2 regions of the Paenibacillus sp. SAFN-054 genome follow, and region 1 is predicted to be linked to the other one. Evidence: predicted binding sites of a transcription regulator. Region 1 holds the regulator's gene; the other holds the start of a gene.
The links. Region 1 encodes Rex, which represses fermentation and respiration genes when NADH is low (regulators of the CRP and FNR family bind a similar motif). Its sites were predicted from a motif close to TTGTGAAATATTTCACAA; they were not measured.

Region 1 (11,452 bases):
CCATGAAGCCTACTGGGTAGGCGGCTGTGTGAGAGATGAGCTTATGGGAAGACCGGTACACGACATGGATATAACGACCTCTGCATTGCCAGAAGAGGTGGAGTCTATATTTGAACGGACGGTGCCTACGGGCATCAAGCACGGAACGGTTACGGTGCTTAACGGCTCTTATGCGTTTGAAGTCACTACTTACCGTGTCGAAGGCGCCTATGAAAATCACCGCCGTCCCGCCGAGGTTGCATTCGTGAGCGATTTGAAGGAGGATCTCCGGCGCAGGGATTTTACGATGAATGCTATTGCAAGGGCTTTTGATGGCACGATGGTTGACCCTTATGGCGGTACAGAGGATATCGGAAAAGGGCTTGTGCGCTGCGTCGGGAATGCGAGAACCCGTTTTCAGGAGGATGCGCTGCGCATGGTGCGCTGCATTCGTTTTGCTTCGGTATTCGAGTTCAGGATTGCTTACCGGACCTGGAGAGGGCTGCTGGAAGAGAGTGAAAGCATCCGTTATGTGGCCTTGGAAAGATTCCGGGTGGAGCTTGAGAAGCTGATGGAGGGCAAGATGCCTTCCCGGGGACTAGGGCTGCTTCATCGGAGCGGGCTGCTCAGGCATGCAAGAGTCCCTTTTACATATGAACCTGAAGAGGGTCTGATTTCGGAGATCGATGAAATTCCGCCCGATCATCATGGCATTCGCTGGGCGCTGCTGCTCTATGCTTGCGGCGTGAAAGCTGAAGCTGCTCATGGCTACCTGAGGGACTGGACGTTTCCCAATGCCGAGCGGGAAGAGATCGCGGGCATATTGAGCGTTGGCGAAGCTGTGCAAGCGATGGACGGGAGGAGTCCGTATCGAGAGCAGTGGGTTAAAACCGTGCTCCGGTTCGGACCAGAGGCCGCCGGGCAGTGGCTGCATATGGCCAGCCGGATTGCCGTGCAGCGCCCGGATGCTTATCCGCGTGAGGTGTTGGCAAATGCAAGAGCATGGACCCTTCAAATGGGTATTTATCATATAGCGGATTTATCAGTTACAGGTAGGGATCTTCTGGGACTGACGGGGCGTAAAGGCGGGCCATGGATTGGCGAAATCCTGGGCGAGCTGCTCTTGAGGGTGGCTGCGCAGAGCTTGCCGAACGATAAAGAGATCTTAATCGATGAAGTGAAACGGGTGATATCCACAAATGAGTGAGAAGGAAACGCTTTTGGACTTGCTGCTCGAGAATCCGCAGGAATTTGTATCCGGGGAGGAGATCAGCCGCAGGCTATCCGTCAGCCGGACGGCCGTCTGGAAGCAGATCAATAAATTGCGTGAAGCGGGGTACGAATTCGAAGCCGTGCCCCATAAAGGCTACAGAATCCTCCGCAAGCCGGAGCGGCTGGATATGCTGTCTCTTGTCAAAGCAATGAAGACGCAAACGATGGGTAAGAAAGTGAAAGTGTTGGAGTCCACCGTTTCGACGCAGGAAGAAGCCAGACGCCTTGCGGAAGAAGGGGCTGCAGAGGGTACGATTGTCATCGCGGAGGAGCAAACCGGCGGCAAAGGGAGAATGGGCCGCAAATGGTTCTCGCCTAAAGGCAAAGGCGTATGGATGAGCCTGGTGCTCAGACCTAAGCAGCCGATGCATTACATGCCGCAGCTGACCCTGATGACAGGTGTGGCCGTGTGCCGTGCCGTACGCCGAGTCAGCGGCGTCATGGCTGGTCTTAAATGGCCGAATGACCTGTTGGCGGGCGGACGCAAGATCAGCGGCATTCTGCTGGAATCTGCGGTAGAGGATGAACACGTGCGATATTGCATTGCCGGGATCGGGATCAGCGTAAACCTGGACCGGGAGGATTATCCGGAAGAACTTACCGGCGTAGCGACTTCGCTTAAGATTGAATCCGGAGAACCAGTGGATCGCACCGCACTTATCGCTGCTGTTTTGGAGGAATTCGAAAAGTTGTATGCTTTGTATCAGCAGGAAGGCTTTGGGCCGATCGCTACGCTGTGGGAAGCTTTGTCCGTTACGCTGGGCAAACCCGTTACCGTCAATACGGCGAAGGGGCCGGTTCAAGGCGTAGCGGAGAAGCTGGATCCGAGCGGCGCGCTGCTAGTCGCAACAGAAGACGGACAGCATATCCCGATTTTTTCGGGTGATGTCGAAATGAAGAGGTGAGACTACCGAAAAAAGCGGTCTGACTTCAGGATGTACTTCGATAGATGTTTTTGGTTAGATATAAGTTTGAAATCGCGTTATGGGCGAGCATCCTTATATCGCACCAAAAACTACCGAAAAAAGCGGTCTGACTTCAGGATGTACTTCGATAGATGTTTTTGGTATACTGACATGTAGAGGCGGTATCGGTATGAACCGAACTGCACTCTGCCTGTGCAAGTCATAATCATCCATAGTGTACGACATGCAGTACGTTGGATTCTGCTCTGAGCCGAAGGGACCGAGACAGAAGGGACGAAACGCAAGTGAGTCTTTTTTGCCCTTTCGGAACTTTTTAGTGACAAGCTAAAAGGTTTTTTTGTTTTTCTAATGCAAAATCATCCGAAATGGAAGGGGCTGCAAAACCATGGCAGTGAAGTTAAACATCGTTAAGATGAAGAAAATGAAACAGGAAGGCACCGCGCTCAGCATGGTGACCGCCTATGATTTCCCTACGGCGCGACTTGCCGAGGAAGCTGGCGTTGACATGATCCTTGTAGGAGATTCGCTGGGGAACGTTGTGCTGGGCTATGACTCCACGCTTCCGGTGACGATTGACGATATGGTATACCATACGCGTTCCGTTGTTCGCGGCGCAGGAAACACGTTTGTTGTCGCCGATATGCCCTTCATGACCTATCACGGAAGCATCGACGAGACCCTGCGCAGCGTCCGCAGATTGATGTCGGAAGGGCAGGCGCAAGCGGTCAAAATGGAAGGCGGCAAGGAAATCTGCGCAGCGGTAGAGACCATCGTATCCGCGGGAGTTCCCGTACTGGGTCATATCGGTCTTACGCCGCAGTCGGTGAATCAGATCGGCGGCTACCGGATTCAAGGCAAGGACGAAAAAGACGCGCAGCGTTTGCTGGAGGATGCCCTCGCCTTGGAGAAGGCCGGAGCGTTCGGCATTGTACTCGAGCTGGTAACCGAGCAGGTAGCCGAATATATTACTTCCCGGTTATCCATACCAACCATCGGGATCGGTGCAGGCCGCAAAGTCGATGGTCAGGTGCTTGTGTTCCACGACATCTTCCAATATGCTTCCCCGTACCGGGCCAAAAAATTTGTGAAGACGTTCGGCGATGCCGGAACCTTGATCCGGGAAGGGCTTGAACAATACGTGAAAGAAGTGAAGGAGCGTTCTTTCCCGGATGAGAGCCATGTATTTACGGCGGAGGATCAAGTCGTGGAGAACTTATACGGCCGCGGCCGGGAAAAGGTGAACAACGCATGAAAGCCATAAGAACCATTCAAGAACTCAAAGGACATATTCAGGAGCTTAAAGCTTCTTCCAATATAAAGACGGTCGGCTTGGTACCGACCATGGGATATCTGCATCAGGGCCATGCCAGCTTAATCCGGGCGGCGAAGGAAAAGTCGGACGTGGTCGTAGTGAGCATCTTTGTCAATCCGATTCAATTTGGACCGGGCGAGGATTTCGAAACCTACCCACGGGATGAGCAGCTGGATTTAGCCAAAGCGGAAGAGGCCGGGGCAGATATTGTATTCCTGCCTTCCGTGGAAACCATGTACCCCAAGCCGACCAAAACGAAAATAACCGTTGCAGACGTGACCTCGGGACTGTGCGGGGCTTCGCGTCCTGGTCATTTCGACGGGGTGACGACCGTTGTCAGCAAGCTGTTTAACATCGTGCAGCCTGACTTTGCTTTTTTCGGCATGAAAGATGCGCAGCAGGTAGCTGTGATTGAACAGATGGTGTTCGACCTGAACATGAACGTCAAGATCGTTCCCTGTCCCATCATTCGCGAGAACGATGGTCTGGCCCTCAGCTCGCGCAATGTGTACCTAAGCAAGGAGGAACGCGTGCAAGCGCTCGTACTATCCAGGTCACTCCGCGAAGCGAAGGATGCGGTTGAGAAAGGACGGATTCGGACTGCTGGTGAAGCAAGGGAACTTTTGGTCCAAATGATCAGCGAGTCGGATATTGCCGTGGTTGACTATGTAGAAGTCGCCACGTTCCCTGATCTTGCCCCGCTGTCAGAGGACGAAGGCATCGCGCAGCAGGAAAGCCCTGTCTTGATGGCCCTTGCCGTGAAATTCGGCAAAACGAGGCTGATCGATAATTGTTTGTTAAGTCCGAAGGGAGAATAATACATGTTCAGAACAATGATGAAATCCAAAATACACCGCGCTACCGTAACGGAAGCCAATTTGAATTATGTGGGCAGCATTACCATCGATGAGGATTTGATGGAAGCTGCAGACCTTCTCGAGAACGAAAAAGTACAAATCGTTGACAATAACAATGGCGCGCGCCTGGAAACCTACGTTATTCCCGGTCCACGCGGCAGCGGCGTGATTTGTCTGAACGGAGCTGCCGCACGCATGGTCCAGCCCGGAGATACCGTCATTATTATTTCTTATGCGATGATGTCGAATGAGGAGATCAAGACGCATAAACCTACGGTCGTGTTCGTCAACGAGTCCAACCAGCCGCAAACGACGGCGAATAAAGAAGTACACGCCACCATTATTTAACCCGGAATGCTTTGATCTAGCGAAGACAAGGAATGCCAGGCCGGTCGGGGAATGAAAAAGGCTGTATCAACAAAAAATGAATGCAGGTGACCGCACTGATTTCATTTTTGTTAAGGGTGGGATGCAGCCATGATCCAGCATGTATTCGCGGAAATGAACCACATGTTAGATGAAATCATCAAACATTACCCGGCAGCGCAGGAGGCCCAAAAGCATCAGCTGATACAAAAGTGGAATATGCTTAAAACGATGAGTGATGGAATCATTGACGAGTGGCTGTCTTTTGAGGAAAAGATGGGGGAGTTTCGCCAGCATACGGAAGCGCCGGCCGGTCTATTCTCGAAGCAGACACCTGAAATGGAATTAAACGCATTCGTGCAGGGACAAGGTTATTTCCGGTTAATGATGTACCGCCAGGCCGCCCAGCAATTTTCCCAGGTTATCCGTCAATTTCCGGACAGTCTTCTGGCCCGGATGTATCTGGCTATGGCGCATTTGTACCTGGAAGAAACCGAGGAAGCGCACAAGCATTTTCATTGGATTCTGCCGCTGGCCACGAGCCAGAAGCTGAAAGCCATGATCTACAATGCATTGGGATGCATCGCAGTGAAGCATGGAAACGCTGGCAGGGCCCAGGAGTTTTTTACGCTCTCGCTTCAATGTGATCCCACGCTTCCTGACCCTTTGGTAAATTTGAAGGTTTGCCAGCAAAACCGCGGTCAGCTACAATATGGCAGCCAGTTGATTTCCTTAATGTAAAGCATGCAAAGGGACGATGCATCAAGCGCAAATGCGCCTTGGGCATCGCCTTTTTGCTGTCAATTAATTTTCAAATGTGAAATCTTCTGTTATGCTGGTAATGAGACTGGAATGAAAGGATCTATAAGAAATCATGAAATTTGCCGTACTGGATTTTGAGACGACAGGCAACCAGTCCGCCGATGAAATTATTCAAGTTGGACTTGCCATCATAGAAGAAGATTTGACGATTTCCCGCGTGTACGGCTCCTACGTCAGACCCGGAGTCGAGATACCGCCTTTTATAACCCAATTAACCGGCATCACGGAAGAGGATGTGGCAAATGCTCCATCACTTGAGGAAATGTTGATGGAACTCGTTCCGATGCTGGATGATGTTGTACTCGTGGGGCATAATGTCGCTTTCGACTTTAACTTTTTGCAAAATGCGCTTGATCGAAGCGGATATTTGCCATTTTCGGGCCGGATTCTGGACACCTTGGATTTTCTTAAAATATGTTTTCCTTCTTTGACCTCCTATCAACTCAGCCAGGTGTCAGCCCATTTCGATATCAAGCATGACCATCCGCACCAGGCCGATAGCGATGCTTTGGCGACCGCATACGTACTGCTAAAGTGTCTCGACGAGCTGAACGATCTTCCACTCATCACGCTTCAGCGCCTTAGCGAACTGTTCGGGGATGAAGACAGTGATTTGGGATGGTTTTTTGACGGATTGTGCCAGCAGAAGGAGCAAGAACCGATTCAGGATCTGAACAGCCATACGTTCTATCGCCAGCTGGCGCTCGCTGTAGAGGATTGGACCGAAATGCAGCCTCCGCGTGACGAATCGGATGACAATCCGCTGAGGGGTGTGGGTTTTGAAGAATACCTGAATGAAATTCAGCAGAGGCTCAAGGCCTTGATGCCTCAATATGAGGAGCGGGAGCCGCAGTCGATCATGTTCGACGAAGTGATGAACGCTCTGGATCAGGACAAGCATTTATTAATTGAAGCAGGTACGGGTACGGGGAAGTCTTTGGGCTACCTGATCCCTTCCATATATCAAAGTGTGAAACAGCAGCAAAAGGTTATGGTCAGCACGCATACGATCAACCTTCAGGAACAGCTCAGGGAGCGGGATATTCCCCTTCTGACGCAGGTGGTTCCTTTTCCCTTCAAGGCGGCTGTCTTTAAGGGCAGACAACATTATTTGTGTTTGAGAAAATTTGAACATAAAATAAACAGAAGAGACTTTTTCAATCCCAAGGAAGACACGATTACCGCAGCCCAAATGATCGTGTGGCTGGCGCAGACGGAAAACGGCGATGATGAAGAGCTCAACCTCGGCGGACGGGGCGGCGATTTCTGGGAAACGGTAAGCAGCGATTCCGATTCCTGCCTGGGCAGAGGATGCCCGTGGTTCCGCAAATGTTATTATCACCGGGCCAAGCATGAAGCAGGCATCGCAGACGTCGTAATTACCAATCACTCCAAGCTGTTCACCGACGTGAAGGCGGGACATCAGCTGCTTCCGGCATATGAACGCCTCGTCATCGATGAGGCCCATCACCTGGAGGACGTTGCAGGCAAGCATTTGGGACTGCACATGAAATACTTCAGTGTGGTCCATACGCTCACCCGCCTGTACAAGGACGGCCGGAACGGTCAGCTTCCGGCTCTCCGGCAGCAGCTGCAGTCGTCGGGACAGGAACGGGCAGGCGACTGGATCGCGGCCATCGACCGAATCAGTGAGGATCTCGTTGACGTAAAGGAAGACTGGGACAAGCTCAGCGATGCGCTCTTCAGCCTTCTTCCCGAGCGTAACGATGCCTCGCCCGGGGACACGGGGCAATACGTCCTGCGTCTGCAACCTTCCAAATGGCCGCAGGAGTGGGATACGCTTAAAGCCTTGGAGAACCAAATACACGTTAAAATCAGTGAAAGCGTACGCCGAGGAGAAAAAATGCTGTCGGAATACAAGGAAGACGAGGACGATTACAGCGCGGACAGCCTGATCACGGACCTGAGCGGTTTGTTTAAGGACCTGGCGTCCGAGCGTGACGATCTGAGATCCTTCATGAATTTGAATGATGAAACCGTCGTGTACTGGATGGAAGCAAGCGGCCACTACCGGAGCAAGTCGCTCCAGATGTACGCGGTTCCGGTTGACGTCAGCAAGCAGCTCAAGGATCTGTTCTTTGATAAGAAAAAAAGCGTCATTCTGACGTCCGCTACGTTGTCTGTGGATAAATCGTTCCAGTATATGATCGACAACCTGGGATTGCAGGAGGATCAGGAAAGCGGGCGGCTGGTTACCGTGCAGCTTCCTTCGCCGTTCAATTACCGGGATCAGGCCTTGCTGGTCATCCCGCGCGACTTTCCAAGCGTGAAAGGCAGCGTCGGGGATGCCGTATTCGTCAATACGCTGGTTCAATCATTGGCGAATGCCGCGATCGCGACTCATGGGCGGATGCTGGTGCTCTTCACTTCCTACCGGATGCTTAGACAGGTGCATGAGCCTCTTAAAAACGCCCTTGCCAGCAGCGATATTACGGTGCTTGGACAAGGCGTAGACAGCGGCAGCCGCACGAAGCTGATACGCAGATTCCAGGACAGCAGCGCTTCCGTCCTGCTCGGAACGAGCAGTTTCTGGGAGGGCGTCGACATTCCGGGTGAAGCTCTGACCTGCCTGGCGATCGTAAGGCTGCCTTTCCAGCCGCCGAATCATCCGATGGTCGAAGCCAAGAGCGAGCTTCTGCAGCGGCAGAAAAAGAATCCGTTTATGAAGCTGTCGGTACCGCAAGCGGTGATCCGTTTTAAGCAGGGCTTCGGAAGGCTTGTACGTACGGCAAGCGATCGCGGCATCGTCATTGTGTTTGATACGCGCGTAATTGAGTCCTATTACGGAAAGTACTTCCTGTATTCTCTGCCCGGGCCGAAAATGGAGCACATGAACACGGAACAGATGGTTCCTCGCATATCCGAATGGCTTCAGGAAGTCTGAAGAAGCTTAGAGCTTTGAATCATCGCAAGGAAATATGTGTATATAATTTAAGCTGTTAATTAGGGGGAGCAAGCATGAAATCGGAGAAAATATCCGAAGCGGTTGTCCGCAGATTGCCTGTGTATTTAAGATACTTGAATGATTTGAATAAACGTGAAGTAGCTACGGTATCATCGCAGGAGCTGGGACAGAAGCTTGATCTGAATCCCGCTCAGATCCGTAAAGATCTGGCTTATTTCGGCGATTTTGGCCGCAAGGGCATCGGCTACGACGTATCGTATCTTATCGAGAAGATCCGCCATATCCTGAATCTTGACCAGCAAATTAACGCGGTTCTTGTCGGAGCGGGTAATCTGGGGCATGCGCTCTCGAACTATAACCTGTACCTGCGCGAAAACATTAAAATCGTCGCGGTTTTTGACGAGAACTCGAAAAAAATCGGAACGCGCATCAGTTCCCTGACGGTACAGCCGATGAGCGAAATCAGCGAGACGATCAAAGGCAAGAACATCCGCATCGGTATCATCACCGTACCGGACGTGGAGGCGCAGAATGTGGCGGACCGATTGATTGCGGCCGGCATCGAGGCCATTCTTAACTTTGCGCCCACGATTCTGAAGGCGCCGGCCAGCATCCGGATTCATGCGGCGGATTTTACGACGGATCTGCTCAGCCTGGCTTATTATTTGGACAATGGAAAGGACGATTCTGCGGATGACGGAGAACACGAAGACAAATAAATGGGTGATCAAGAACGGGAGCTTCGCCGTTCCAAACGAGGCTAAGCCCGTCATTCACGGCTGGATGGTCGTTGAGGATGACCTGATTACTTATATCGGCGAGGAAAAGCCGGAGATGGACACCGACGTCACGGTCGTAGACGGGACGCATTTATTCTTTATGCCGGGGCTTATCAATACCCACGGGCATGCTGCGATGTCCCTGCTTCGCGGATATGGGGATGACCTGGCGCTCCAAATTTGGCTGGAACAAAAAATGTGGCCAATGGAAGCCAAGTTTACTTCTTCGGACGTGTACTGGGGAACCTCGCTATCCGTGCTGGAAATGCTGAAGGGCGGTACAACGACGTTCCTCGATATGTATGACCACATGGACCAGGTCGCGAAAGTCGTCACTGAATCGGGCATGCGCGCATCCTTGATGCGCGGTGTCATCGGTCTGTGTCCCGAGGACGTTCAGCGTCACAAATTGAACGAGGCGATTTCGTTCGCCCGCGATTGGAACGGGCAGGCAAACGGCCGGATCACGACAATGATATCCCCGCATGCGCCTTACACCTGTCCGCCGGACTTTATCGAGAAATTCGTGCAGGCAGCTCATGACATGGATCTGCCGATGCATACCCACATGTCCGAGACGCTGACGGAAGTGGAGGCAAACGTGCGTGACTACGGCCTTCGGCCCGTGGCGCACCTGGAGAAGCTGGGGATGTTCTCAAGACCTTCCTTGGTCGCTCATGCCGTCCATCTGACGGATGAGGAGATTGATATCCTGGCGGCAAACCATGTTGCCGTATCCCATAATCCGGGAAGCAATCTGAAGCTGGCGAGCGGCGTTGCACGCGTAACCGACTTGCTGAAAGCAGGCGTGACGGTATCTCTTGGAACGGATGGCGCTGCAAGCAACAACAATCTGGATATGTTCGAGGAAATGCGGCTTGCGGCGTTGATTCATAAAGGTGTCTCCGGTGATCCGACGGCGATTCCGGCTGCAGAGGCGCTCAAAATGGGCACGATCTATGGCGCGCAGTCTCTGTTCCTGAACCAGGTGGGAACACTCGCTCCAGGCATGAAGGCTGATTTTATCGCGCTGAACACTGATCAGGCGCATTTTCTTCCGCATACAGACCTGATATCCCATGCCATTTACTCCGCCTGCAGCAAAGACGTTGAGCATGTCTGGGTTGACGGGAAGCAGATCGTGAAGAACGGCGCCTGCCTGACAATGGACGAAGAACGAATCCGCCGGGAAGCCCAGTCCGCTTTCGACGGTCTCTTGTCCCGCTAGCCAAGGGGTCTCGGAAAGGGAGCTTATGTTAAAGAAAAAAAAGACGTGGATATTCATTGGCATCGTGATTCTCCTTCTGCTAGGGTTTGGCGGTTATCGGTATTACATATACGTAACGCAAGACATCCGCGCGGAGGAAACGGCAGCCATTCTGGCAGCCAAGAAGGAGACGAGCCTCGTCAAGGTTACGGAAGCCCAGAAATCGGTGTGGGACACGGTATGCTGGGCTATCGAAGGGCTGGACAAGGATAATCGGCCTCTCATGGTGTGGGTCACCATGGATGGCGGCAAAGTCAAGTCCGGCGAAGGTGCGGTACATGAAGAACTGCTCGCGAACGGTTTGACCGAGAAGCAAATCAAGGAGAAAGTTAAACAAGATCTACCGGATATCGACAAACTGAGGGTGCTTCCGGGAATGTATAACGGAGAATATGCTTGGCAGTTATTTTATCGCTCGAAGGATCATTATTATTATCACTTTTACCGTTTCAGCGACGGACAAAGTATCGGCGGGCCGTTCACGCTGCCGAACCGATAAGCTTTAGTCCCTGAAAATGGCAAGAACCTCATTGCAAAATGGGGTTCTTTGTCGTGCACAGGATAAAATTTTAAATATTTTCACACTTTACCTTCGATTAAATATATACGATGTGATATACTTTTATTTGTAATTCAGAGATATATGACGAGCTGCTAATTATCTGCAGTGATTGTTGATTGATAAAAGCACGAATAACCGTGACGAGAAGCTTCTGGCTTAAGCTCCTTTGCCGCGGTTGTCTATTTTTCGTATGATATATGATATAAGTAAATTTAGTTTTCATATTTTGAGAGGAGGACAAGCAATTGAAATTGCGTCCAATACCGATTGTGCTGACTGTTGTCATTTCTGCTGCCTTGCTGTTTGGCGGCTGGTTCTTCTACCGGCAGACGACAATGCAGGGACCACTTCAAAAAATCGTCCAAGATTATAAGGGCGTCAACG
Region 2 (11,452 bases), on a different contig from region 1:
GACAAACGCTATGCTTTTTTGCATGAAACCGCGCGTCAATACGGAGCGGCGTCGATCGCGCTGGCCCATCATGCCGACGATCAGGCGGAGACGGTTCTGCTGCATCTGCTCCGGGGCACCGGCCTCGGAGGAATCAAAGGCATGAAAATAAAAAGACGCGAAAAAAATGTGGAACTCATTCGTCCCTTTTTACGTATATACAAAACGGACCTTTTAAGCATATGTAAACAAAACGGTTTTGCTTACGCCGTGGACAGCTCCAATCTCTCCAGCCAGTACCGCAGAAATGCAATCCGGCTGGATGTACTCCCGTTTTTGGGGCAATATAATGGTCAGATTCGGCATTCGCTGGTTCAACTGGCCGATATTGCGGGTATGGAAGATGATTACATGGAGCACGCTGCGAATCATGCATATCATGATATGGTGCAGCAGAAGGATGGGAGGCTCTACTTTCGGGTGCCTTCCTTTTTGGCCTTACATGTCGCTTTACAACGAAGGTTGATTAAACTAATATTAAATTATCTGTCGGCAGGCATTGAAATCACCGATTTTCACAAGATTGAACTGATCCGCCAAGGTATTATTCAGAACCAAAGCACGACCTGGAGCCTTGATATTGGAGGAGGCTTGGCCTGCATACGCGAATACGATATGATATTGTTTATGCAAAAGCCGCCAGAGCAGTCCAAGAGCTATACATATGAGCTTCAAACTGCTGTTCCGGAACTGTGTATCCCTGAGATTGGTAAAAAGTTGAAAATGAAGGTGCAGTCGCCGCATGACCGTTATTTTTCTGACATGGCCGGAGCCTGCGCCGAAGCAGTGTTTGATGCAGGCCAGCTGAAGTTTCCATTAACACTCCGTTCAAGGCTGCCTGGAGATACCATGAAAGTCATGGGATTAAACGGAAGCAAAAAGGTAAAAGATATTTTCATTGACGCGAAGATACCTCCATCCGTGCGCTCCCGCATTCCTGTGTTAGTTGATGGTTCAGGCAACATGATCTGGATACCGGGGGTCCGGCGCTCCATGCATGCAGCAGTCGGGACACAAACGACATCCGTTCTCCACATGTGTCTGGAGGATACAGAAGCAGTGGAGCAACTGTAATGGTCATTGTAAGACTTTCATAGTATAAACGTAGGAGGTTCGCTCAGTTGCAAAACGATATTCAAGAAGTTCTCATCAGCGAAGAAGAAATCCAGAAGAAGATCAAGGAACTTGGAGCACAGCTCAGCAAGGTTTATGAAGGACGCAACCCTTTGGTTATTTGTGTACTCAAAGGCGCGTTTATTTTCATGGCTGATTTGGTTAAAAATATGACAGTACCCATGGAACTTGATTTCATGGCGGTGTCGAGCTACGGCGCGTCAACCAAATCATCAGGCGTCGTCAAAATCATCAAGGATTTAGATGTGCCGGTTGAAGGACGCGACGTGCTGATTGTCGAGGACATCATCGATAGCGGGCTCACGCTCAGCCATCTGATTGAACTTCTGAAAAGCCGCAACGCCAAATCGACGTGCGTGGTCACCCTGTTTGACAAACCGGCTCGCCGCACCGTGAGTCTGGAAGCGGATTACACAGGCTTTACCCTGCCTGACGCGTTTGTTGTCGGATACGGTTTGGATTACGCCGAACATTACCGGAACCTGCCCTACATCGGGATCTTGAAACCGGAAATCTATTCCCACTAATGGTGATTCTCCAGCCCATGGACTTTTCCTTGGTTCATGCTCATACCACCTCTGTTGAGATGGTCAGACAGGCTATGGTAAAATAATTAAAGTGTTTTGAGAGGAGGTAGGGGATGAATCGGTTCATCCGGAATTCTGGTTTTTATTTGATTCTTTTTTTAGTTGTGGTGGGCATTGTCCAGTTTGTAAGCAACAGCGGTGAATCTGCTCACAATCCTAGATACGATGAATTTCGGCAAGAGATCAAGGCTGGCAATGTGAAGGATATCACGGTTCAATTTGACGGTTACGCCTATCTCGTAACCGGTAAATATAATCAAAAACCGGACGGGGTTAAATCCGACAGCTTCTCAACCTACATTCCGGCTACAGATGCCGCGATTCAGGAACTGGTGAATGCCAGTGACAAAAACGGCATGACATATACCCAGAAGAAAATGGAAGGCGAAAGCATCTGGCTGACGCTGCTTTCTTCCATGATTCCTTTGGTCATTATGTTCATTCTCTTCTTCTTCCTGTTTAATCAGGCGCAGGGCGGCGGAGGCAAAGTCATGAACTTCGGCAAAAGCCGTGCCCGTCTATATAATGAAGAGAAGAAGAGGGTCACATTTGAGGATGTGGCTGGAGCCGATGAAGAGAAGCAGGAACTCGTCGAGGTCGTGGAATTCCTGAAGGATCCACGTAAGTTTGCCGCGGTAGGCGCGCGTATCCCTAAAGGGGTACTGCTCGTAGGTCCTCCGGGAACCGGTAAAACGCTCCTCGCCCGTGCGGTCGCAGGTGAAGCCGGCGTTCCTTTCTTCAGCATTTCCGGTTCTGACTTTGTGGAAATGTTCGTGGGTGTCGGTGCATCCCGTGTGCGTGACTTGTTCGAAAACGCCAAGAAAAACGCACCATGTATTATCTTTATTGATGAGATTGACGCAGTTGGCCGCCAGCGTGGCGCCGGTCTTGGCGGTGGCCATGACGAACGCGAACAAACGCTGAACCAATTGCTCGTCGAAATGGACGGCTTCGGCGGCAACGAAGGCATCATTATCGTTGCGGCAACGAACCGTGCCGATATTCTTGACCCTGCGCTCCTGCGTCCGGGACGTTTTGACCGTCAAATCACGGTAGACCGTCCTGACGTGAGGGGCCGCGAAGCAGTATTGAAAGTTCATGCGCGCAATAAGCCGCTGACCAAGGATGTTAAGCTGGACATTGTGGCTAAACGTACGACCGGATTTACGGGTGCGGAACTCGAGAACCTGATGAACGAGGCAGCTTTGCTTGCGGCACGCCGCAACCGGAAGGATATCTCCATGCGTGAGGTTGACGAAGCGATTGACCGCGTTATCGTCGGTACGGAGAAACGCAGCCGCGTGATCAGCGACCGCGAGAAGCGGATCGTGGCTTATCACGAAGCTGGCCATACCATTGTTGGTTACTTCCTCGAGAATGCCGATATGGTGCACAAGGTGACGATTATTCCTCGCGGCCGTGCTGGCGGATACGTCATTATGATGCCGAAGGAAGATCGCATGCTCGTAACCAAGCAGGAACTGCTGGATAAGGTGACAGGCCTCCTGGGCGGCCGTGTATCCGAGGAGATTTTCATCGGAGAAATCGGCACTGGTGCATACAGTGACTTCCAGCAAGCAACGGGCATCGTCCGCAGCATGATCATGGAATACGGTATGAGCGAGAAGCTTGGACCGCTGCAGTTCGGTTCGTCCCAAGGCCAAGTGTTCTTGGGCCGTGATCTCGGACATGAACAGAACTACAGTGATTCCATCGCATACGAGATCGATCAGGAAATGCAGCGCCTGACGAACGAATGTTATCAGCGTTGTAAAGATTTGCTCATCAAGCACTCCAAAGAGGTTCACCTCATTGCGAATACGCTGCTTGAGAAAGAAACGCTGGAGCTGGATCAAATCAGAGAACTGATCGAACAAGGATACCTGTCGGAAGACGGACCGCGTGATGGCGAAGACGGAGGTTCTTCCGAAGGCGGCGCACCTGTCATCGATAACATCGGCGATGTACGCGTCCGCATTCAAGGCAAGGATGATGCATCCGATCTGCCAACGAATGAGCTTCCGAACGACGTACCTGAGAATATCACGAATGACACACCGGAAAGTCCGGCGGACCTTCCAGGAGACATTCCGAATGACGTTCCGAACCAAGGTCCCGCAGATGACCGGAATCCAGGCAACGGAGGCACGCCTCCGGAGTCCAGATCCTAAAGGAACAGCTTCACCCATAGCATGATGAATCAGCCCGGAAGATGACGGCAATCGTCTTCCGGGCTTTTTGCTGCCTATGGTTCGGAATAACAATATATAAAATTTTTATTTTTCTGAAAGACTGTATGTATACGGCGCGGGAATGCGCCAAAGTGGCGCTGTAATGGGACTTTTAATGCATTAGACCGATTTTGAAGCAGCAGGGGAGCCAATTGACAGCCTGAAAAACCTTGTGTACATTAGTTGGTAACTGAAAAGCACTCGAAGCTTGGACACCCAACTTTGAGAGAAAATTCACAAACCTTCATTTGTTATATTATGACTTCATAAAAGGAGATGGGTCGCTGGTGGAAGCTCTTGCGCTGCAGCATAAAGAGGAACAAAAACGGGAATTGACCGAAAGGCTAATGCAGCTGAAAAAGGAAAGAAATGCAATCATTCTCGCTCATTATTATCAGAGGGATGAAATTCAGGAGGTTGCCGATTTCCGTGGCGATTCCTTTTTGCTTGCTCAAAAAGCGGCGCAAACGGATGCGGATACAATCGTGTTTTGCGGCGTGCACTTCATGGGAGAGAGCGCGAAAATCCTCGCACCAAACAAAACCGTCCTTATTCCCGACGAGCGTGCGGGTTGTCCGATGGCGGATATGGTCAACGTGGACGGACTTCGCAAGCTGAAGGCGCAGCATCCGAATGCCAAAGTCGTTACATACATTAACTCTTCCGCCGATGTGAAAGCGGAAACCGATATTTGCTGTACATCGGCCAATGCCGTCAAAGTCATTCAGTCGCTGGACTGCGACGAAATTATCTGGGTACCGGATAAAAACCTTGGGCATTATGTACAGCAGCATACCGACAAGAAGATGATCATCTGGGAAGGGTATTGCAACACCCATGATATGCTGACGGTGAAAGACGTGGTGGAAATGAGGGCAAAGCATCCGAATGCCCAGTTCGTCGTTCATCCGGAATGCCGTCCCGAAGTGGTGGCGATGGGCGACTTTGTCGGCAGTACGACCGCCATTATCGACTACTGCAAGAAATCGGACTGTCAGGAATTTATCGTAGGTACGGAGGACGGAACGGGATATCAGCTTCGCCTGGACAGCCCGAACAAGACCTTTCATTTCGCGACGAAATACCTGGTATGCCCCAACATGAAGGTCAACAACCTTAAAAAATTGGTGAAATGTCTGGAAACGATGAAGCCGCAGATTTATGTGCCGCCGGTCGTTGCAGATCAGGCCCGCATTTCCTTAGAGCGCATGCTGCAGGTTTAATTGGGGCGCGATCAGGAAAATTAGAGTTGTCTTTCTTGATCGCGCTGCATGTGCTACTCTCTCTCTTAAGACAGGTGAACGGAAGATGATTCCACAGTACTTGGTTGACTTTGACCTGCAAGCGCTCCCTTCCATTAAAACGGATATCATCGTCATCGGATCGGGGATTGCAGGTTTATATACGGCTATTGAAGCTGCGCGAGACCATCGCGTTATCATGATTACCAAAAATGCGCTTCTCGAGAGCAATACCCGTTACGCCCAAGGGGGCATTGCTGCCGTGACCTCCGAGGATGACTCCCCTGCTTACCATCGCGAGGATACGTTGATGGCGGGCGCCGGATTATGCTCTTCCGCCGCCGTGGACGTACTTGTGAACGAAGGGCCGGCAGGCGTGCAGGAACTGATTCGCCTCGGAACGGCTTTTGACCTGGAGAACGGGGAACTGGCCTTGACGCAGGAGGGGGCACACAGCCGCCGCCGCATTCTGCACGCCAATGGGGATGCAACAGGCTTTGAGATTGTAAGGGCTCTTGCAGCGCAGGTCCGGATGCATGAGCGGGTTGAGTTATGGGAGCATCATTTTGTGATCGATGTGATTACGTCTAAGAACGAGTGCATCGGAGCTCTCGTGCAGCGGCCGGATGGACAAAGGGTGTACGTCAAGGCTAACGCGACGATACTGTGCACCGGAGGCGCCGGTCAGCTCTACCGCTACACAACGAATCCCGATGTGGCAACCGCAGACGGCATTGCCATCGCATACCGTGCCGGGGCGCAAATCCGTGATATGGAATTCATTCAGTTCCATCCTACGGCTCTGTGCTATCCCGGCGCGCCGCGTTTCCTGATCTCGGAAGCCGTGCGGGGCGAGGGGGCCGTGCTGCGGAACATCAAGGGCGAACGTTTTATGGATAAGTATCATGAGCTGCTTGAGCTGGCACCCCGCGACATCGTTGCCCGGGCGATCGTCAGCGAGATGGAAGAGACGAAATCCACTTTCGTGTATTTGGATATTACGCATGAACCCGAGGACATGATTAAGCACCGTTTTCCAACGATATACGAGACCTGCATGAATTACGGGCTGGACCTGTCCGCGGATTGGATTCCCGTCGCCCCGGCTGCGCATTATATGATGGGTGGGGTCAAAACGGATCTCAACGGGGAGAGCAGCGTGCCGCGCCTGTTCGCCTGCGGAGAGGTTTCCTCGACCGGCGTGCATGGCGCGAACCGCCTGGCGAGCAATTCACTGTCCGAGGCCATCGTATTCGGCAAACGGATCGTTAATCGCGTCCGGGAGCTGGCTCCCTTGGCAGTGACCGAAGCGATAGTATACCAAGAAGGACGGACGGGAGCCCCCAAGCAGGCCATGATCGAACGAAGATTGAAGCTGCAGAAGGTGATGGTCCGCTATGCCGGACTGCGCCGGAACGAGCTGCTTTTGCATAAAGGACTCGAAGAGCTGGGACGCCAGCTGCCGATCTTCCATTCCGAGCTTTCCAAGAAGGAAGAATTTGAATTCGCGAATATGCTGACGAGCTGCCTGCTCGTCACCCGTGCCGCATTGGAGAGAACCGAGAGCCGCGGCGCGCATTACAGGGAGGATTACCCTCAGAAGGACGACGCGGTGTGGCGCAAGCATTTGCTTTTACGTCGTCAAAATGAAATCATGGAGGAATTCAGCGATGATGTTTAACGGATATAACGAAGGCCTGGTGGAGTCGATCCGCTTGTGGCTGAAAGAGGACGTGGGCTCGGGGGATGTGACGACCATGGCTACCATCCCGGCGGGGCACGAATCGAAGGGGATTATTCATGCCAAGGAAGACGGAATCGTGGCAGGCATTCCCGTTGCGGAGCTCGTATTCCAGGTGGTGGACCCTTCCCTATCCTTCACACCACACGTAAAAGATGGAGAGCATGTAGCGAAAGGCACCGTGCTGGCCGTCGTGGAGGGGAGCACGCATCATATTTTGACCGGGGAGCGGATTGCGCTTAATTTGCTCCAGAGGCTGTCGGGCATCGCCACCCGGACCCGCATGTTCGTGGATGCGCTGGAAGGGATTCCTGCCCGGCTGGTGGATACGCGCAAAACGACGCCGGGTCACCGCATGCTCGAGAAATATGCGGTGCGGATCGGCGGCGGAGCTAATCACCGCTTTGGACTTTATGATGCGGTCATGATCAAGGACAATCATATCAAAGGGGCAGGCGGGATTCGCCGGGCAGTCGAGCGTGCCCGTGCACACATTCCGCATACGATGACGATTGAAGTCGAGACGGAATCCCTTCAGCAGGTCGAGGAGGCACTGGAGGCCGGGGCGGATATCATCATGCTGGACAATATGGACCATGATTTGATGAGAGAGGCTGTCAGACGCATTAAAACCAAGGCCCCCCATGTTTGCGTGGAGGCTTCAGGCAACGTGTCGCTGCAGACGATCAAAAAAATCGCAGAGTGCGGGGTTGACGTGATATCCGTAGGGCGGTTAACCTATTCTTTTGAGAGCTTGGACATCAGCCTGGATCTCAACGCTGTAAAATAAAGGAGGGATCCTCCGTGATCCTGGTCATCGACATTGGCAACACCAACATTGTGCTGGGTATATACCAAGGGCGCGAGCTTCTTCACCATTTCCGCCTGAGTACGCTGCGGCAGTCCACCTCGGATGAATACGGCATTTGGTTCCATAACCTGTTCCACATGTCAGGGATTCAGGTTTCGGATATCCGCGGGGTCATTATGTCATCCGTGGTTCCGCCCATGGTGCATATCATCGAGGAGATGTGCCGCAAATATATTCGCAAACAGCCGCTCATGGTAGGGCCCGGTATCAAAACTGGGCTGAACTTACGCTACGAGAATCCGCGCGAAGTCGGTGCGGACCGGATCGTCAATGCTGTGGCAGCGGTGGATTTGTACAAAGGACCTCTGGTCGTCGTTGATTTCGGAACTGCGACCACGTTTGACTGCATCGATGAAAAAGGGGCCTATCTCGGCGGCGCCATCGTGCCGGGAATCGGAATCGCAACCGAGGCTTTGTTTGAGCGGGCGTCCAAGCTTCCGCGAATTGAGCTGGAAAAGCCTAAAAAGGTTATCGGGCGCAACACGGTTCATGCCATGCAGGCCGGAATCATTTTTGGATATGCCGGGCAGGTGGACGGCATCGTGAAGCGCATGAAACAGGAGATGAATGCGCCTTTGCTGAAGGTGGTTGCCACCGGTGGACTGGCGGAGCTCATCGCGGGCGAGTCGGAAGCGATCGATGAAGTGAATCCGTTGTTAACGCTCGAGGGATTGCGGCTTATTTATGAGCGCAACAGCTGATTGAAGAAGGATTCACGGCTTGCGGCGTAAGGAGAAGCCCGAGTAAGAATGTTTTCTTTTGGATGTTGGAAACAATAGGACGAGGAGCGGCGGAAGTCAGCCGCGATTTCGGTTAAATAGAGAGTGAGGAGGCTGGATACGACATGGGAAATAAACAAGATCGCCTCATTCGAGGCACTGCAATGGGCGGGCGCATCCGTGCCTTTGCCGTAAGAACGACGGGACTTGTGGAGGAGCTTCGCCAAAGACACGACACTTGGCCGACCGCTACGGCGGCGATGGGACGGACGCTTACGGCAGCAGCCATGATGGGCGCCATGCTCAAAGGCGAAGAAAAGCTGACCGTACAGGTACAGGGCAACGGCCCTATCGGGCAGATCGTAGCGGACGCGAACGCCAAAGGCGAAGTGAGAGGTTACGTGGATGAGCCGCATGTCCATCTGCCGAGCAACAGCAAGGGGAAGCTGGACGTTGCTGGCGCTGTGGGCCGTGAAGGTTTCTTACATGTCACGAAGGACCTTGGCTTAAAAGATCCTTACCGCGGTAGCGTACCGATTGTATCCGGCGAGCTAGGCGAGGACTTTACGTACTATTTTGCCGTTTCGGAGCAAACGCCTTCGGCGGTGGGACTTGGCGTTCTCGTAGATTCCGACAATTCGGTTATCGTGGCGGGCGGGTTCATCGTGCAGATTCTGCCGGGACTCAGCGATGAGGAGATTACGGTGATCGAGCAAGCTGTCGGGGCGATGCCGCCGGTAACGTCGCTGCTGGATCAAGGGCTGGAACTGGAAGAAATGCTGCGCTGGCTGCTGCCGGATGTCGAAATTCTCGACGAGATGGATATCAGCTTCAAGTGCCAATGCTCGCGTGATCGTGTGGAACAGACCTTGGTCAGCATCGGGAAGGACGAACTGGAGCAAATGATCGAGGAAGATGGACAAGCCGAGGTCGTATGTCATTTTTGCAACGAGAAATATGCGTTCAATAAAGACGATCTGCAGCAGATCTTAGACCAAGCACTCCACTAAGGCGCGAAAGCAGAGATGATGATGACCAGACAAGAAAAGGCGCTATGGGCTGCAGTCATCATTTTGACGGCAGGCGTGCTGCTGATGGGAAGCCTGATCGTCATCCGCGGCCTCAAGCCGGCGGGAACCGTGCATGAGCCGGACGATGAGCAAGGCGGATTGGACGCGGTGGCATCCTTTGACGGACAAATGATCACGGAAGACGAATGGGTCAAGGAACTGAAGCGGGCGCGCGGGCATGAGATGCTTCTGCAAATGCTGAATCAGAAGGCTGTGTACGCCGAAGCGCAGGCGCTTAAGATCCGTGTGAGCCCGGATGAAATTGCGGGAAGAATTCAATCTGAAGCCAAAGGGTACGAATCGGAGGATGCCTATTACGGGGAGATGTCCGCGCAGCTTGGACTGACGCCCGAGGAAGTTCGGGCGGAGGCTGCTTATCAGCTTACCCTCGAGAAAATAGCCATCGTCAACATTCATATCAGCGATGATGCCATTGACCGGTATATCGAAGAGCACAAAGAAGAATTCGAACCCAAAAGGCAGTACGATCTGGCCTGGATCAAGCTGAAAAGCCGCAGGGAAGCAAACAAGGCCTTGGATCGCCTGGAGGATGGCGAGGACTTCGGTAAACTGGCCGAAGAACTCTCTCTTGACGAATATACTCGAATGCAGGGCGGAAGACTGGGACTCATCGAGGAAGATGATCCGTTTGTTCCGGAGGAGCTTCTGGAGGCTGCAAAAGACCTGGAAGCCGGGGATATTGCCGGCCCGATTGGTCTGAAGGATGACGGATATGCGGTCATGCAGATCCGGGATATCGTAAAAACCGGAGAACTGAGCGATGCGGAGATCCGCGTACGCGTGAACAAGCAGCTTGCCCTGAATGAGGCGGTCCCGCTGACGGAGCTGGAAGCGAAGCTGAGGGACAAATACGGTGCCGAATTGATCACCCAATCTTCTTCCGAACGGCAGAGCTATATAAAATGAACTACAGCTTAACCCTGCTTCTCCTTGATTCCATACGGATACTGGAGAAGTGCTTTCCCTTTCTTTCGTTCAATTTATATAATACACATGCATTTCTAAACCTTTGCTTAAGGACGGCCGTCCGGATAGCAAGGTTTGTTTTTTTTGCCGCAATTTCCTGGGGAATAGGCTCGAATCCCTATGGGCCATATTGACATTCGTATGGAACGTTGATAAGATAAAGGTACTAAATACCTACTTAATTACTCGGATATAAATCAATAAGACAGCCAGATACACGATCTGAATCCGTATAGATGTAAACTCGAATGATTACAGTTAAATAAGGGAGGATTTTTACTATGGCTAAAGTCGTCAACAATGTTACTGAACTTATCGGCAGTACTCCGCTTGTTCGTTTGAACCGTCTCGTTTCCGAAGACAGTGCGGAAATTTATCTCAAACTGGAATACCAAAACCCGGGCTCCAGCGTGAAAGACCGGATTGCCATCAGCATCGTTGAAGAAGCGGAAAAGGACGGCACTTTGAAGCCGGGCGGTACGATCGTCGAAGCGACGAGCGGGAATACAGGCATCGGCCTGGCTATGGTTGCCGCAGCGAAAGGTTATAAATCGGTCATCGTAATGCCTGAGACTATGAGCTTGGAACGCCGCAATCTGCTTCGTGCTTATGGAGCGGAGCTGGTCCTGACGCCGGGAGCGGAAGGCATGAACGGAGCAGTGAAGAAAGCTGAGGAGATCGTCAGCGAAAATCCCGGATATTTTATGGCAGAACAGTTCAAAAATCCGGCTAACCTGAAAATTCACCGCGAAACGACGGGTCCGGAAATTGTCGAAGCCATTGAATCCATCGGCGGCACACTGGATGCATTCGTTGCAGGCATCGGTACCGG

Region 2: a site for Rex is predicted at 4,214-4,231, ahead of nadA (quinolinate synthase NadA). Genes of this name have one in related genera too.

The regions. Positions count from the first base shown of each region.
Region 1 is NZ_JBQCKS010000001.1:1,778,883-1,790,334, reverse strand. It holds gene ACTHPM_RS08200 (CCA tRNA nucleotidyltransferase) at 1-1,186, shown strand, start outside; gene ACTHPM_RS08195 (biotin--[acetyl-CoA-carboxylase] ligase) at 1,179-2,156, shown strand; gene panB (3-methyl-2-oxobutanoate hydroxymethyltransferase) at 2,563-3,429, shown strand; gene panC (pantoate--beta-alanine ligase) at 3,426-4,307, shown strand; gene panD (aspartate 1-decarboxylase) at 4,311-4,694, shown strand; gene ACTHPM_RS08175 (tetratricopeptide repeat protein) at 4,824-5,453, shown strand; gene dinG (ATP-dependent DNA helicase DinG) at 5,587-8,439, shown strand; gene ACTHPM_RS08165 (redox-sensing transcriptional repressor Rex) at 8,514-9,179, shown strand; gene ACTHPM_RS08160 (amidohydrolase) at 9,154-10,467, shown strand; gene ACTHPM_RS08155 (cell wall elongation regulator TseB-like domain-containing protein) at 10,493-11,005, shown strand; gene ACTHPM_RS08150 (hypothetical protein) at 11,314-11,452, shown strand, end outside.
Region 2 is NZ_JBQCKS010000011.1:10,932-22,383, reverse strand. It holds gene tilS (tRNA lysidine(34) synthetase TilS) at 1-1,113, shown strand, start outside; gene hpt (hypoxanthine phosphoribosyltransferase) at 1,161-1,700, shown strand; gene ftsH (ATP-dependent zinc metalloprotease FtsH) at 1,814-3,931, shown strand; gene nadA (quinolinate synthase NadA) at 4,279-5,214, shown strand; gene nadB (L-aspartate oxidase) at 5,300-6,913, shown strand; gene nadC (carboxylating nicotinate-nucleotide diphosphorylase) at 6,903-7,763, shown strand; gene ACTHPM_RS26795 (type III pantothenate kinase) at 7,778-8,545, shown strand; gene hslO (Hsp33 family molecular chaperone HslO) at 8,689-9,573, shown strand; gene ACTHPM_RS26785 (peptidyl-prolyl cis-trans isomerase) at 9,592-10,560, shown strand; gene cysK (cysteine synthase A) at 10,902-11,452, shown strand, end outside.